2 regions of the Demequina sp. TMPB413 genome follow, and region 2 is predicted to be linked to the other one. Evidence: predicted binding sites of a transcription regulator. Region 2 holds the regulator's gene; the other holds the start of a gene.
What was found. The regulator LexA, encoded in region 2, represses DNA repair genes until DNA is damaged. The targets are predictions, from matches to a motif close to TCGAACANNTGTTCGA.
Positions count from the first base shown of each region.

Region 1 (4,211 bases), 1.1 Mb from region 2:
GGGCTGGATGGACAGGAACTGCGCGTGCGCGATCGCCGCTTGTGCAATCGGGTCGATGTCCTTGCGCGAGGCAAAGGCGACCAGGTCTTCCATCGCGTCGCTGATGCGAGCGGGTTGGGGCGGCACGTAGTCGGCGCCGTCTGGCCAGAGGTCGGTGCCGCCGATCCAGGTCTGGGCGTCGCGGTAGTGGGCGACCTTGTCGCGCCAACCGGGGTCGCCGGTGGGAGGGGGCTGGTGAGCGGCGGCGATCGCTCCGAGGGAGATGGCTCTGCGCGCCGATTCTAGGAGGATGGCCAGCCCTGTGGCCGCTTCACGTACTGACTTGCCGGCCGTGGAGGCCGGGACGCCTGCTTCCGCTTGGGCGAGTTGCGTCGGGTCGCTCGTGGCGCCATCGATGCGGCACGAGGCGAGGGCTTCGGTGCGCTCGAGGAAGCCTTGAAACCCGGGCAGGCGGCCGGCCGGGCCGCGTTCGAGAAGCGCAATCTCGATGGTGGCTTCACGGCATGCGACGGCGGCGTCAGGGTCGGGCTCGAAGACTAGTCGGGCCAGCGTCGGCACCACGGAGGCCCTGTATTCGCGGGGCCCCGAGGGCCATGGCTGGTCGATGCTCCACAGGAGCCGTTCAGCACCATGAACCGTGGCGGACTGAGGCATGGTCCGAGTGTCTCACAGTTGCGTCGCTTATTCTGGCTTTTTGCTGATATTCAGATTAGCCGTCGCGAGATGTGAGTTAGCCCTCGTAGAAGCCATCGCCCGTGCCGCCGCTTCCGGGCTGGCCTTCACGCCGCGCGCGCTCCAGGAGGCTCCGGCCGCCCTGAACGGCGCGAGGCCTTGGCGGCGCCACGCGCGCCGCCGTCCGGCGCTCTCCGCCGCGATCACCGATCGCTCACCCGTCCACCGGTCCCGTTTCTCCCTTTTGAAGCGGATTTGAGTTGTGTGGGAGCCTCTGAGAGCGTCACCGTCTCAAAGCCGTGGCTTTCGCAGGGGCACCGTGTAGCGCCGCAAACGAGATCACGCGGCGTCCAAGGCAGAGTTCTCCCCCGTGTCTTGGCGCGACGAGCTGGCGCGCCTGATGCTGCTGATGCCGCCGACACTCCTCACGCCCCCAATCTCCAAGGCCGCACGTCCGCCGAGTCGCGGTGTTTGGGCGGGTTCGATGTCGGGTGGCGGGATGAAGTGCACTTGGCCGTCGCGGATCCGGATTCCCCAGCCTTGGCGGTGGATGTCGTGGTGACATCTGGTGCACAGCATCACGCCGTTGTTCAGGTCTGATCTTCCGCCGTGTTCCCACCAGTCGATGTGGTGGGCCTCGCAGTGTTCTGGCGGTGCATGACATTTCGCGCATCCCCCATCGCGCTCCAACAGTGCGAGACGCTGAGCACGGGTGAACATTCTGACCTCGCGGCCCTGGTCGAGCACCTCACCGGGGCCACCAAGCACCTGGGGGATGATCCCCGCCTCACCTGCCAGGCGTCGTAGTTCACCCACCGACACCGGCCGCGCGATGCCGTCGATGCTCCCGAGACCTTCACCACTGTTGAAGTCGGCCAGATTCATCCGCACCACCAAGGTGGTGCGGATCCCCGAACTGGTGGTCTCCTTGCAGCCGAGAGCGTGGCGCGCGAGGTCGCGGAGAGCGTCGGCGCGCATCTGGCCCGCGGTGCGCTGATCCTTGTCCGTCGGGTCTTGATCCCGACGTCGGCGAAACTGCTGAGTCACTATCTGTTCGATGACGGTGCGAATTGGCGCAGCTGTGACCACATCCATGCGCCCACTGAGGGTCACCATCCCCGTGTGATCTTCCGTCCACGTGAGATACCGCTCGTCATAGTTCCGCTTCTCACGTCCGATGTGACCGGGAAGGTCTGCCCGTGCCACCGCGTGCCCAACCAACCGACGCACGTCTTTCACTCTCAGGTCCACGGCCTTCGCAACGAGTTGCTTCTCGAGTACGTGGAGTTGCTCGCTAGGCACCCGATCGGCAATGGAGGCAAGGCCAGAGGTGATGATTGCTGCCGCGTCTCTGGACAAACTTCCGGACACCGATGCCTCGGCAATGGCCGGGTAGCGAGGTGCCGGAGGGTGCTGGAGTCGGTCGCCGTCGTCAGCCTGTTCGAGGTGATCTTGAGGCAAGGCTGGTTCAGGCATGAGGGCCTGTCCCACCTCGATCGACCGCCACGCGCCCGCCTGGGTACTGCCGGTCACGGCCGCGACCATGTCGCCCGCGTTGCCAAAGCCCTGCCGCCGCGCCAGCCCACCACCGGGCAAGTCGGGCGCTGAGCGTCGTGCAATCTCGCCTGCGTAACGCGCCTCCAAAGCGTCGGCGAGGCGCCCAAGTTTGGAGACAGCGTCGTACTCCGCCAAGAGGCCCTCGTGCGACAGACCGCCAATGTCGCGGCGCACCAGTTCACCCGTGAGCGCGCCCACATTCTCGATCTGAGCAGTGCCTGCCACCGCCAACTGGTCTGTCATGAAACCAGTCAATCACCGCCCCCTGACATCCGCTTACCAGGCACGATGGTCTGTGGATAGACCTCACAACGCCCGCCTGGGCACGACGCGCGCCCGGACTCTACCGGACCTCAGGGCCGCGGGCCGCGCTTGCCGCCGCGCCGACCTTCTAGCCAGCGCGCGTGTTCCCGTTTGATCTCGGCGAGATGATCAGGGGATTTGCGCGAGTCGCCGTGCAATGCAGTTTGCGCCTTGACAGCCGTCCCCTTCGCCCTCTCCCTGGGATCCGGCGAATACTTCCTCGATGCCGCCACCGCTCTCACACTTCCTTGCGATGAGAGCGTCCATCAAACCCGGGGCGCAACAGCCCACATCTCACGCTTCTACCAATTGGTAGACACACGTTTCTACCTATTGGTAGTATCGGATCACTCAAGGGAGGCAAACATGCGGGCAACTGACGCGGTGTGGCGGACCCTTGCCGATGCAGCCCTGAGCGGGCGTCGGCAGTGGAAGAACACCGGTGATCTGGCATGGGAGTCGGGAGTGGGCGACAAACTTGCTTACAAAGCGCTGCAACGACCAGTGTCCATCGGCGCCGTCGCCCGTCATCCCGGCGGCGGTTTCAGTGTGACGGATCCCGAGCGTGCACTCACGCTGCTGGCCGCCGCGCGCACCCTTACAGGCGCCCGTGCCACAACACTCGAAGCAGCGCAGAGCTCGTTGGTCCACGCCCCGGCCTACGCGTTGGGAGGCACTCGCGCCGCCGCCCACCACCTGGGGGGCCGCAACACCATCGCCGACCACGCGCCCGCAATCGTCTACCTCCCCGCACGCGTGGAACTCAACGCCCTACCACCCGGCGACGGCGCACTCGTGTTCACCACTGACGACCACACGCTCGCCACCTGGGCAGACGGCTTCACCAGTCCCGCACAAACCTACGCCGACCTCTTTGCCCAGCCAGGCTGGCAGGCAAGCGAGTTCCGGCGCGCCCTATGGCGCACGTGGTTCACCGTTGACGACTGGGCGAGGGCCGAGGCCGCTCATGCCTAGCCTCCCGATCGACAACGAGGGCCACCTGCGCCTGGTGCTCGACTACTTGGGCGAGGAACTCGAACCATCAATCCTCATCGGCGGGTGGGCCACCTTCGCCCGCGTCGGCGGCGACATCAGCCACGACATCGACCTCATCATCGGCTCGCCAGAAATTCGCGAAAAGGTCCGCACCGCGCTCAGCGAACTGTCCGAGTCGAGCCACCTGCAAGGCACCAAGTGGCGCGGCAACTTCGAGGGCGTCCACGTCGACGTCTACATCCCGCACCAGTCCGAGTTGGGCGCCAAACTTCGCCTGCGCGTCGAGGTGCTCGCCCAACACACGGACGCCCTCGACCACAGCGGCTGGAAGCTACTCACCATCGAAGCGCACACGTTGTCCAAACTCGCCGCACTGCTCGACCGCCCAGACTCCGAAAAAGGCTTCAAAGACGCACGCGAGATTCTCCGGCTCCTGGGACAAGGAGTCGACGTAAACCAAGCGGCCCGCATCCTCGCCGACGCCACCGCCGGGAGCCACACCGACCTACCCGACCACATTGCGACGGCCTTCACCCTCCTCGGCCCCCGCTCCGGAGCCAACAAATCACAACGCGAACAACTACGGCGGTGGCAACGCGAATGGACCGCAGCAACACAAGCAGCCATCGACAACACCGAGCGCGGCCGCCCGACGCTCACTTAGACCGGACTGTCACCAAAAC
Region 1 is NZ_CP096184.1:277,971-282,181, reverse strand. It holds gene LGT36_RS01285 (Fic family protein) at 1-654, opposite strand, end outside; gene LGT36_RS01280 (HNH endonuclease signature motif containing protein) at 1,012-2,472, opposite strand; gene LGT36_RS01275 (hypothetical protein) at 2,899-3,507, shown strand; gene LGT36_RS01270 (hypothetical protein) at 3,500-4,192, shown strand.
Region 1: a site for LexA is predicted at 2,741-2,756, ahead of LGT36_RS01280 (HNH endonuclease signature motif containing protein). Genes of this name have one in related genera too.

Region 2 (4,211 bases):
AGATGGCAGGAGGCTACGAAGGAGGGGACGACGACGAGGCCGCCCTTCCCTTGGGCCCGACCTCGGACCTTGGTCGCGAGGTGGTGAGGCTCAACGCGTGGGCCGACGAGACCGACACGGGGGACAGGGACGACCTCGTCCCCGGAGTCAGCGGAAGGGCCTGGGCTCAGGTGTCCGTCACGGGGCGTGAGTGTCTCGAGAGCCAGTGCCCCATGGCGTCCGAATGCTTCTCGCAGAAGGCGCGCGACGAGGCCGCACGCGCCCACATCGTCGTCACCAATCACGCCGTGCTCGGAGTCCAGGCCACGAGCCACGACATCCTGGGGGAGCACGACGCCCTCATTGTGGACGAGGCCCACGAGCTAGTCAGCCGCATCACCTCGTCAGCGACTCACGAGCTCACGGTGCGCGCGATAGACAGGGCTGGGCGGCGCGCACGGCGCGTCGGTGTTGTCACTGCACCTATGGACACCGGTGCGAGGGCGCTCGAGACGGCACTGGCGAGCGAGACCGTAGGACGGCTGCGTCTTGGCCCCTCGGAAGAGCTTGCTGCGGCGATCGAGTTGGTGCGCGCAGGTGCCCGCGAGGCGCTCAGCGCTGTCACCAAGATCACCAAAGACTCCGGTGGTGCCAAGGAGGCGGGTGCCGGTGCCAAGATGGCGTCGGCGGCGCTCACCGAGGTCATGGACGTGTGCGAAGAACTGCAGGCCGACCCCGGCCACTACGTCGTGTGGCTCGCTCCTGCCGACGGGGACTATGACGCCACTACGCCGGAGCGCATCTTGGCGGCCCCGCTGGATGTCGCGGGCGTGATTGGCGACCGTCTCGTGGGCGAAAAGCCGGCGGTGTTCACTTCGGCCACTCTGGCTCTCGGAGGAGGCTTTGAGACGGTCGCACGCCACCTAGGCGTGCACGATCCCGTCACCCTGGATGCGGGTAGCCCCTTCGACTACGCCTCGCAAGGCATCCTGTATGTCGCGTCCGAACTCCCTCGCCCAGGCATGGGAGGGATCTCACCCGAGGCGCTCGACGAACTAGAGTCCCTCATCGAGGCCGCTGGTGGGCGCACGTTGGGGCTGTTCTCTTCCCATCGCGCGGCTTTGGCTGCGGCCGAGGCGATGCGAGAACGCCTCGACGTGCCCGTCCTGTACCAAAAGGATGACCAAGTTTCCACGCTGGTGCGCCAGTTCAGAGAAGACCCGCGCACGTGCCTCTTCGGATCGACGACGCTGTGGCAGGGCGTCGACGTGCCTGGCGCGACGGCGAGCCTGGTGGTGATCGATAGGATCCCCTTTCCTCGCCCAGACGAGCCCATTTCCCAGGCGCGCACGGAGGCGGTGGGTCGGTCGGGAGGCAACGGCTTCCTCGCCATCAGCGCCACTCATGCCGCGCTTCTGCTCGCGCAGGGAGCTGGTCGGCTCATTCGCTCGGCGAGCGACAGGGGGGTCGTGGCGGTCTTGGACCCCCGGCTCGCGACGGCTGGCTACCGCGGCTTTCTCACGCGGTCGCTGCCGCCCATGTGGGTGACAACGGATCGCGAGGCGGCGCTTGGGGCCTTGCGTCGACTCGACGCCGAGGCGTCTCGTACCCTTGAGCAGGAGGTAGTCGAGACATGACAGATGTGACAACGCCCGACGCGCACTCGGGTGACGCCGACGCCGCGCGGGCCGATTCAGCGGACTTCGTTCGCGGACAACTGGCCGAGCGCGAGCGCTTCGCCGAGTACCTCGCGCACTTCGAGAAGTCGAGCCGGGCGATGGCCGAGGCGGCCACCACCGACAGCTCGCGCGTCTACCAGACCACGATCGCAAACGCGATGCAGGCCATGGGCCAAGCGATCAAGGGAGCCTTCCACTGGCAGGACGGTTGGCGCTCCTCCTAGGCCGTTGTCCTGGACATGAAGGGACCGGGCAGCGCATTGGCCCGGGCGGCGACGCCTAGAGGCGGCGCATCACCGAGACAACCTTGCCCATGATCCGGGCGTGAGTGCCGTCGATAGGCGTGTAGGCAGGGTTGTGCGGCATGAGCCACACCTGGCCGTCTTTGCGCCGCAGCGTCTTGACGGTCGCCTCGTCGTCCAGGAGAGCCGCGACGATGTCGCCATTCTCGGCCGTGTTTTGCCGGCGCACCACGACCCAGTCGCCATCACAGATGGCCGCATCGATCATCGAGTCACCCGAGACGTTGAGCATGAAGAGGTCGCCGTCGCCGGTCAGTTGGCGCGGTAGCGCGAAGACGTCCTCGACTTGTTGGTCGGCAAGGACAGGACCGCCAGCGGCAATGCGTCCGACGAGGGGCACGTCGACCACGCGGCCGTCCGTCGCGGATGGCGGTGCCAATGGGACGACGGGCAATGAGGGCGCATCGTCTGCGATCTCTTCCGGCAGTACCACCTCAAGTGCACGCGGACGGTGAGGATCCTGACGGAGGTAGCCCTTTGCTTGGAGCGCGCTCAACTGGTGCTTGACAGAGGAACTGGAGTTGAGCCCGACCGCTTCGCCGATCTCCCGCATGGACGGGGGATAGCCGCGGTTGGCCACCGACTCCTTGATCGCCTCAAGAATCCGCCGTTGACGGTCGGTCACGCCCCCACCTGGCATGGGGAACTCGTGAATGGTGGCGTCGCGATCCTCGCCTGACATGGGGTCCTCCCGGCCGGTGTGCTGTGCGCCGGAGTGTGTGTCAGACCCCGGTGATTGCCTTGGTCTTGACGTTAGGGCACGAGGCCCCGGAAATCAAACACATGTTCGATTTTTCTTGCGGCGTGTCGGCCGCATGTGTTAAGAATAGAACACACGTTCTACGAACAAGTGTTCGAAGGAGGAGTTGACATGACGATTCGCGTGGTGAACACCCCAGCAGTGAGGGTCCGCCGATGGGTTGTCGCGACGACTCTGGCAGGAATCGCCTTCGCCATGGCCCCACAGGCCTTCGCCCAAGAGGCCGGTGCGCCTGCCGCGACTGATACGCACATCGTTGCCCAGGGTGAGACGTTGTGGTCCATTGCCCAGTCGATCACCCCCGCGGACAGGAATGTGCGGGACACCGTTGCCACCGTCAAGAGCATGAACGTGATGGAGTCGGCATCGATCCGCGAGGGCGATCAACTGATCGTTCCCATCTACGGTTAGCCCGTTTACCGCTGATCGAAGTTCCTGGCTGAAGCGGCTATCGGTCGTGACGTGGCACAGTAGTGCCATGCATTGCCCATTCTGCAGGCACGCAGATTCCCGCGTGATTGATTCCCGCACGGCCGACGACGGTTCCGCCATCCGCCGCAGGCGTCAGTGCCCCAGCTGCGGTCGCAGGTTCTCCACGGTGGAAACCTTCTCGCTATCGGTCGTGAAGCGGTCCGGCGTTGTCGAACCCTTTTCGCGTAGCAAGATCATCTCGGGGGTTCGCAAGGCTTGCCAAGGCCGACCCGTTTCGGACGATGATCTCGCGCTGCTCGCGCAACGCGTTGAGGAGTCGATCAGGGAGTCGGGGCAGGCAGAGATTGACGCGCTCGACATCGGTCTTGAGATCTTGACGCCGCTCAGGGAGCTCGACGAGATCGCCTACTTGCGATTCGCGAGTGTCTATCAGGCCTTCACGACCCTCGATGACTTCGATAGGGCGATAGCCGACTTGAGGTCGGAAGGCCCCGGTGCGGCAGCAGCGCCGTCCGGCGACGCCCAGAACCTCGATTCAGGGGGGCCGGCAGCGGACTAGTTCCGTTTGGGCTTCTTCGGACCGGATTTCTTGTCAGAGCCCTTGATGCGCGGCTTGCCGCGCCTGCTCGAGCTACCTGTTGAGCCCTTGGACTTCTTGCCATCTGCGCTCTTCTTGGCGCGGGGCTTGCGCGGAGTGCGGGTGGGGTCAAAATCGTCGCCAAAGCGTGCGGCAGCCTCGTTGTCGCGCGGGGCGAACTCGCGCTCGCGTCGTTCAGCACGCGTCGGACCAGGGGAGCGGCGATCCGCCGCCTTGTCCGTCCACCGTTTCGAGGCGCCGTCGCGTCCGCGGTCGTTCGAGCCTTCGCGCTGTGGTCGCGCGCGGTTGGGGCGGTCGGGGCGGGGCGCGCGAGTGGGGCGGTTGTCGTCCGGCTTGCCGCGGTAGGGCTTGCGCTCGGCACGGTCGTCGCGAGCCGCGCGATCTGAGCGGTTGTCGTCCGGCTTGCCCCGGTAGGGCTTGCGGTCAGGTCCGCGGGGATCACGGTGCGTAGGCGCCCCGTA
Region 2 is NZ_CP096184.1:1,354,629-1,358,839, reverse strand. It holds gene LGT36_RS06575 (ATP-dependent DNA helicase) at 1-1,616, shown strand, start outside; gene LGT36_RS06570 (hypothetical protein) at 1,613-1,882, shown strand; gene lexA (transcriptional repressor LexA) at 1,938-2,642, opposite strand; gene LGT36_RS06560 (LysM peptidoglycan-binding domain-containing protein) at 2,832-3,131, shown strand; gene nrdR (transcriptional regulator NrdR) at 3,199-3,711, shown strand; gene LGT36_RS06550 (DEAD/DEAH box helicase) at 3,708-4,211, opposite strand, start outside.